Linked DNA regions of Phyllobacterium zundukense. The protein of the gene in region 1 interacts with the protein of each later gene in a pairwise test. Links are inferred from orthologs where the notes say so. Each region holds a gene or a part of one and is shown on either strand. Other genes may lie near its edges.

Region 1 (3,232 bases):
AGTTTTACGATGGCCGCGATGGCTGCGATTGTTGCTACGGACGTCCCGAAGAAAAACGCGCCCATGCGCACTGTAAGACGAAGCGTTAGCAGCTCCAGCGCGGTGTTGAGATCAGATTTCGTTACCAGTTCGGGCATGATGAAATCCCTTGCGGCTTCTGCCTGCACCTTGGCGTGAGCGGGGCTGAACCCGCCCTGTTCCAAACGCAGCGCATAACCCAATGTATCAAATGAGATTGTCATAGTCAGCCCTTCAGAATACCGGATGTTAGGCCATAGATTTGCAGCCAGCAATTCAACCAAAGTTGGCAGTAGCGGCAATAGCGGAGCTCCAAACGATGCGGCGTCGTCGCTGCCGGCTCCGTGCTCACACCGGCCTGTTATGCGGCTGGAACAATTTCCCTCGTTCTGCGATCAGCACGAAGATCAGGCCAATCAGCGACAGGAAGAAAAAGCCTGCGACCAGCGGAAGTGTCGTGCCGTCATAGGCCTGACCGATCAGCGCGCCGATGGCGCCGCCGCCTGCCGTGCTTGTGAAACCGAGGACGGAAGATGCCGTACCTGCCACGTGACCAAGTGGTTCCATCGCCAGCGAGTTGAAGTTGGAGCCGATCCAGCCGAACTGGAACATCGCCAGGGAGAACAAGATCATATAAAGGGCGAAGGGTGTGGGCTGCGGCCCGAACAAGGTCAGCAGCAACCAGAGTCCGTTGATGCCCAAGAAAGCAAGAAGCGCGCCGTGCGACAGGCGCCGCATGCCGAAACGCCCGACGAACCGCGAATTCACGAAGGACGAAAATGCCATCGTGATCGCGACAGCGGAAAATGCGACGGGGAACCAGATACCCATATCGTAGATGCCGACATAGATCTGCTGCGCCGAATTGATGAAGCCGAACAGCGCGCCGAAGATGAATGAATTTGCCAGGGTATAGCAAAGCGCCACGCGATTGGTGAGAACGATCCTGAAGCCCTGCGCCACTGATTTCAGCGTGAACGGACGCACGTCGGCCGGGTCCAGCGTTTCAGGCAGGCGGATATAGACCCAGACAAGCACGGCGCTGGCGATGGCAGCCATGAAGATGAAGATCAGGTGCCAGTTGCCGAACAGCATCACTGCCTGGCCGGTACCCGGCGCAATGACCGGGACGATCATGAACACCATCATGATCAGCGACATGACTTCGGCCATCATCCGCCCGCCATAGACGTCGCGGACGATGGAAATGGTAATGACGCGCGTCGCAGCCGAGCCGATGCCCTGCAGCAGCCTGAAGAACAGCAATGACGTGAAACTCGGAACGAAAACGCAGGCGATTGCCGAGATGATGTAGACCACCAGCCCGGTAAACATCGGCACCCGCCTGCCGAAGCGATCGGAAAGCGGGCCATAGAACAGTTGCGAAAACGCAAAGCCCATCAGATAGGCCGAGATCACATATTGCCGGTGGTTTTCGCTGGTCACGCCGAGGCTGGCGCCGATCTGCTGCAGGCCCGGAAGCATGATGTCGATGGCCAGGGCATTGATTGCCATCAGCATCGCCATCATGGCGATGAATTCAACCTTGCCCATCCCCCTCAGACGAGGAGCGGACGTATTTGTAGCGGCATCCATGATCAGACCTGCAAAAAATCAAACAAAGACAAAGGCGTCGGAACGGCCGACGCCTTTAGAAAGAGATTCCGGATTTCCCCGGAACCATTTGAACTTATTGCGTAATCAGGCTGCCTTGGTGGCAACGCCCTTTTCGCTCAGGAGGGTCTGCAATTCGCCTGCCTGGAACATTTCGCGGATAATGTCGCAACCGCCGACAAATTCACCCTTCACGTAAAGCTGCGGGATGGTCGGCCAGTTGGAGTAATCCTTGATGCCCTGGCGCAGGTCATTGGAGGAGAGAACGTTCACACCCTTGTAGTCGACGCCGATGTAATCGAGGATCTGCACGACCTGGCCGGAAAAGCCGCATTGCGGAAAACCGGGAGTGCCCTTCATGAAGAGTACGACGTCGTTGCTCTTGACTTCATTGGCGATGAATTCGTTGATACCGCTCATTTCGGGTCCTTTCGCAGCCGCGAGGGGAGGAATCGCGGCTAAAAAAATGCTTGCGAGGCCATTTTACCTCATCTCTTTGCCCAGAAAAAGCACGATGGGCGCGCGAACGCAAGACAATCTGTCGTGCAGCACCGACTCGGAGCGTTACTCCGGCGCGCTGGTCTGCAAGGCGAGGGCATGCAGCACGCCGCCCATATTGCCCTTCAGCGCGTCATAAACCATCTGGTGCTGCTGCACGCGCGACTTGCCGCGAAAGCTTTCCGCGACAACTTCGGCGGCATAGTGGTCACCATCACCCGCGAGATCGCGGATTGTTACCTTTGCATCCGGAATGGCGTCTCGAATCATTTTTTCGATGTCGCGCGCGTCCATTGCCATCTCGTTCTCTCCTCAGGCGGCCTGTATTTTATCGTCCGCCCGACCACTCATATAGTCAGGGAACCACGATTCGTGTGCTTTTGTCAGGTCTGCTACAGATATGGAGAGTAGACGCCCGATCGTCAATGCACTGCCGCCAACTGTCCCGAGCTTGCGGAAGGGAATACCGCAGCCTTCTGCATTCAGCGTGATGATATTGGCCATCTCCGGCGAAGCAGCAACGAGATAGCGCGCCTGGTCCTCACCGAAGAGCAGGGCATGGGGTGTGGTCCCGCCGATTTCGACGGCCGCCCCCTTGGCTGACGCCATGCACATCTCCGCCAGCGCAATCGCAAGGCCGCCATCGGACAGATCGTGGCAGGCTGTTACCTGTTCGTTGCGGATGGCGGAGCGCACGAAATTGCCGTTGCGCTTTTCCGCTGCAAGATCAACCGCCGGAGCAGGACCATCGGCACGGCCATGCAGGTCGCGCAAATAGATCGACTGGCCGAGATGCGTACCATCGCCGCCGAGCAGGATCAGCACGTCGCCGTCGCGCATGCCGCCGATCCTGGCAGTCTTTGTCCAGTCGGGGATCAGCCCCACGCCGGCAATGGTCGGTGTCGGCAGGATCGCCTGGCCATTGGTCTCGTTGTAGAGCGAGACATTGCCCGAAACGATCGGGAAGGCGAGCGCACGGCAGGCATCGCCGATGCCGCCAACAGCCTTGACCAGCTGCCCCATGATTTCCGGCCGTTCCGGATTGCCGAAATTGAGATTGTCGGTCGCAGCCAGCGGTTCTGCGCCAACGGCGGTCAGGTTG
Region 2 (3,031 bases), 930 kb from region 1 along the record:
CTGGTCGAGCAAGGTCAGCCGGCCGGATGATTCGAGCACACGCTGGATCACGAACATCACGTCGGGACGGCCTGCGTCATATTCGTCGAAAACCAGAGCGACATTGTGCTGATAGGCCCAGGGCAGGATACCATCGCGGAATTCCGTGATCTGCATGCCTTCCTTGACGACGATCGCGTCCTTGCCGACGAGATCGATACGGCTGACATGGCTGTCGAGGTTGACGCGCACGCAGGGCCAGTTGAGGCGGGCGGCGACTTGTTCGATGTGGGTCGACTTACCGGTACCGTGATAGCCGGAAACCATGACGCGGCGGTTGTAGGCGAAGCCGGCCAGAATGGCGAGCGTCGTCTGTTTGTCGAACAGATAGTCCGTATCGATTTCCGGCACATAGGCGTCGCCTGCCTTATAGGCAGGAACCATCATATCGGTTTCAAAACCGAACAGCTTTGCGGCAGAAACCGTTGTATCCGGCAAATTCGCAATATCGCGATCAACCTTATTCATCATGCCTCCAGCGCGACTGCACGGGCAGACGCATAAAGATAGTTTGAAACCTCGCTATGAGGTCCCGAATTCGGCTCAATCGCGGGTTAGCAGAAACCAGCCGCCTTGAGCAATTGATAGGCTTGGATTACGTCACGGAAACGATCCTCGGAAGCCCTATCACCGCCATTAGCATCAGGGTGATGGATCTTCACAAGTTCTTTATAGCGCGACTTTATGTCTTCGCCAGTGGCTTTTGCGCCAAGCCCGAGCGTATCCAGTGCTTTCGACTCCAATGGCTTGAGCTTGCGGACATGCACCCGCGCCTCATTGAATACGCTGTTGGGGTCGCGGAATCTGTTCTGATAGGCGGCGCGACCAGAACGCAACTTCGAAAAGTCAGGGGATGTCTTGGCGCTGGCGCTGGCTTGGGCGCGCGTACTGGCGCTTGCGCCGGCTCCACTGCCAGGCAGCCCGGCAACGGTCCAGGTCGGACGATCACCCGTCAGCGCTTCCTTCTGGTAGCGCGCCACTTCTGCGTCGGACAATCCGGAGAAATAATTATAGCCCTTATTGTATTCACGCACATGGTCGATGCAGAAATGGAAGAACTCGCCTTCCTTCTCACGGCCCACCGGCGCACGATGCGGGCCAGGCTTGTCACACCCATCCCACTGGCACACGGGAGTGCGCGATTTTTCCTCATCCGCCTTCTTTGGCCGGATACGGATGCTATCAAAATATTTCGAATTTGAGGTCATCGAGTCAGATTATCTTAGCTAAGCATGAATTGACATTTACCCATGGATCGACCTAACGCCTGAAATGGCGGTAAATTTGTGATCATGTACGGATTTGCCAAGTGAAACTACCATATGGGCGCAGGAGAACGAAATGTCCACTCAGTCAGCGATCGAAAACAAACTGACGCAGGCTTTTCATCCCGTTTCTTTGGCAGTCATCAATGAAAGCCACCTCCACGCTGGTCACCATCATTCCGACAGCGATCATCATGGCACATTTGATGGGTCAGGCGAAACGCATTTTCGCGTGCGGATTGTCGCGGAGGCTTTCGCCGGCATGTCGCGGGTCGCGCGTCATCGTGCGATCAACGACGTGCTGCAGGACGAACTGAAGGGTAGTGTACACGCGCTGGCGCTCGAACCAGCTGCCCCCGGCGAAGCAACGCGCCGTTAAGCGCCTCAAGGGGTCCTGATCTAGGTCAGCTTTGCTTTGTCATCGCCTTCAAGCGGGCGGATACGGAGCCGCGTGATACGGTTTTTTTCACGCCGTAGGATCGTGAAGCGCTTGCCGTGGAAGGTGAACGCCTGCTTCTCTTTCGGAATGCTCTGTGTTTCGTGAATGACGAGACCGGCAATGGTCGTTGCTTCCGCATCAGGCAGGTTCCAGTCGAGGGCGCGATTGAGATCGCGGATCGGTACGGAACCATCGACCAGAACGGAGCCATCCGGCTGTGGACGGCATCCTTGTACATCAATGTCATGTTCGTCGGCGATGTCGCCGACGATTTCTTCCAGAATGTCCTCCAGTGTAATCAGGCCCTGCACATCGCCGTACTCATCGACCACAATGGCGATATGCGCCTTGCGCCGCAGGAAAGCATTGAGCTGATCCTGAAGCGTTGTTGTGTCCGGCACGAACCACGGCTTCGTCGCAACTTTCATGATGTTGATCTTGGAGAAATCCCGGTTCGCATCACGAATCGCCCTCACAAGATCCTTGGCATGGACGACGCCGATAATATTGTCATTCGCATCCTTCCAGACGGGAATCCGGGTGTGGCGGCTCGCCAGAATCTGGTTGATGATGGTTTCGATCGGATCGTCCGCATTGACCGAATCCATATCGGTCCGATGAATCATGACGTCATAGACCTCGAGTTCACGCAGATCGAGCAGTCCGCCGATTTGATCGCGGTCGCGTTTAACAACCGACCCTTCCTTGTGCAGCAGATCAACTGCCCCGCGCAGCTCTTCCTGCGCCGAGAGCATCGAGGCCCCTGCCGCAAGATTAATACCAAACAATCCCAGTATCTTGCGGACGATCCAGTTGACGAGATCGGAAAGCGGGCCGAACAGGATGACGACAATCTGGGCAAACCGGACAAGCGCGAGCGAATTGCGATCGGGACTGGAAATGGCCCAGGATTTGGGTAGGACTTCTGCAAAAATAACGAGAAGGACGGTCATGATCGCGGTCGCGTAGGCAACACCGGCCTGACCGAACAGGGTGAGCAGCATGCTTGTCGTGAGCGATGATGCCAGAATGTTAATGAGATTGTTGCCTATCAACATGACACCGATCAGCCGATCGCGCTTTTCGATTAGCGCTTCCACCACGGCCGCCCGGTCGTCGCCGCGCTTCGCCAGGCGGTGCATTCGAGCGCGCGATACAGCAGTCAGAGCGGTTTCAGACCCCGAGAACAGGGCAGACATCAGGATCAAGAGGAATATAATTCCGCAAAAGATCCAGATTTCCAGGTTCATTTTGGATGTTTCTCCTGCAAGAAGCTCAATACGGCGGA

The links. Proteins that work in one complex are often made in the same cells at the same time.
Region 2: the proteins of grxD (region 1) and BLM14_RS02095 interact in binary tests that used the Escherichia coli proteins (3 or more experiments, as listed by UniProt). The link is inferred for Phyllobacterium zundukense from one-to-one orthologs.

The regions. Positions count from the first base shown.
Region 1 is NZ_CP017940.1:1,349,286-1,352,517, forward strand. The notes cover bases 387-3,232. They hold grxD (Grx4 family monothiol glutaredoxin), read right to left. Parts: upstream 2,053-3,232; coding sequence 1,720-2,052; downstream 387-1,719. Other genes in these bases: BLM14_RS06585 (multidrug effflux MFS transporter), read right to left, coding at 387-1,572; BLM14_RS06595 (BolA/IbaG family iron-sulfur metabolism protein), read right to left, coding at 2,197-2,430; purL (phosphoribosylformylglycinamidine synthase subunit PurL), read right to left, coding at 2,443-3,232. Outside these bases: BLM14_RS06580 (hypothetical protein), read right to left, coding at 1-242; more of BLM14_RS06585, read right to left, coding at 367-386. UniProt on the Escherichia coli protein: Monothiol glutaredoxin involved in the biogenesis of iron-sulfur clusters.
Region 2 is NZ_CP017940.1:418,078-421,108, reverse strand. What follows is about bases 130-3,031. They hold BLM14_RS02095 (BolA family protein), read left to right. Parts: upstream 130-1,380; coding sequence 1,381-1,683; downstream 1,684-3,031. Other genes in these bases: aroB (3-dehydroquinate synthase), read right to left, coding at 2,990-3,031; BLM14_RS02090 (HlyC/CorC family transporter), read right to left, coding at 1,704-2,993; BLM14_RS02100 (J domain-containing protein), read right to left, coding at 594-1,247; cobS (cobaltochelatase subunit CobS), read right to left, coding at 130-507. Outside these bases: more of cobS, read right to left, coding at 1-129. UniProt on the Escherichia coli protein: Transcriptional regulator that plays an important role in general stress response. Has many effects on cell morphology, cell growth and cell division. Acts by regulating the transcription of many genes, including dacA (PBP-5), dacC (PBP-6), ampC and mreB.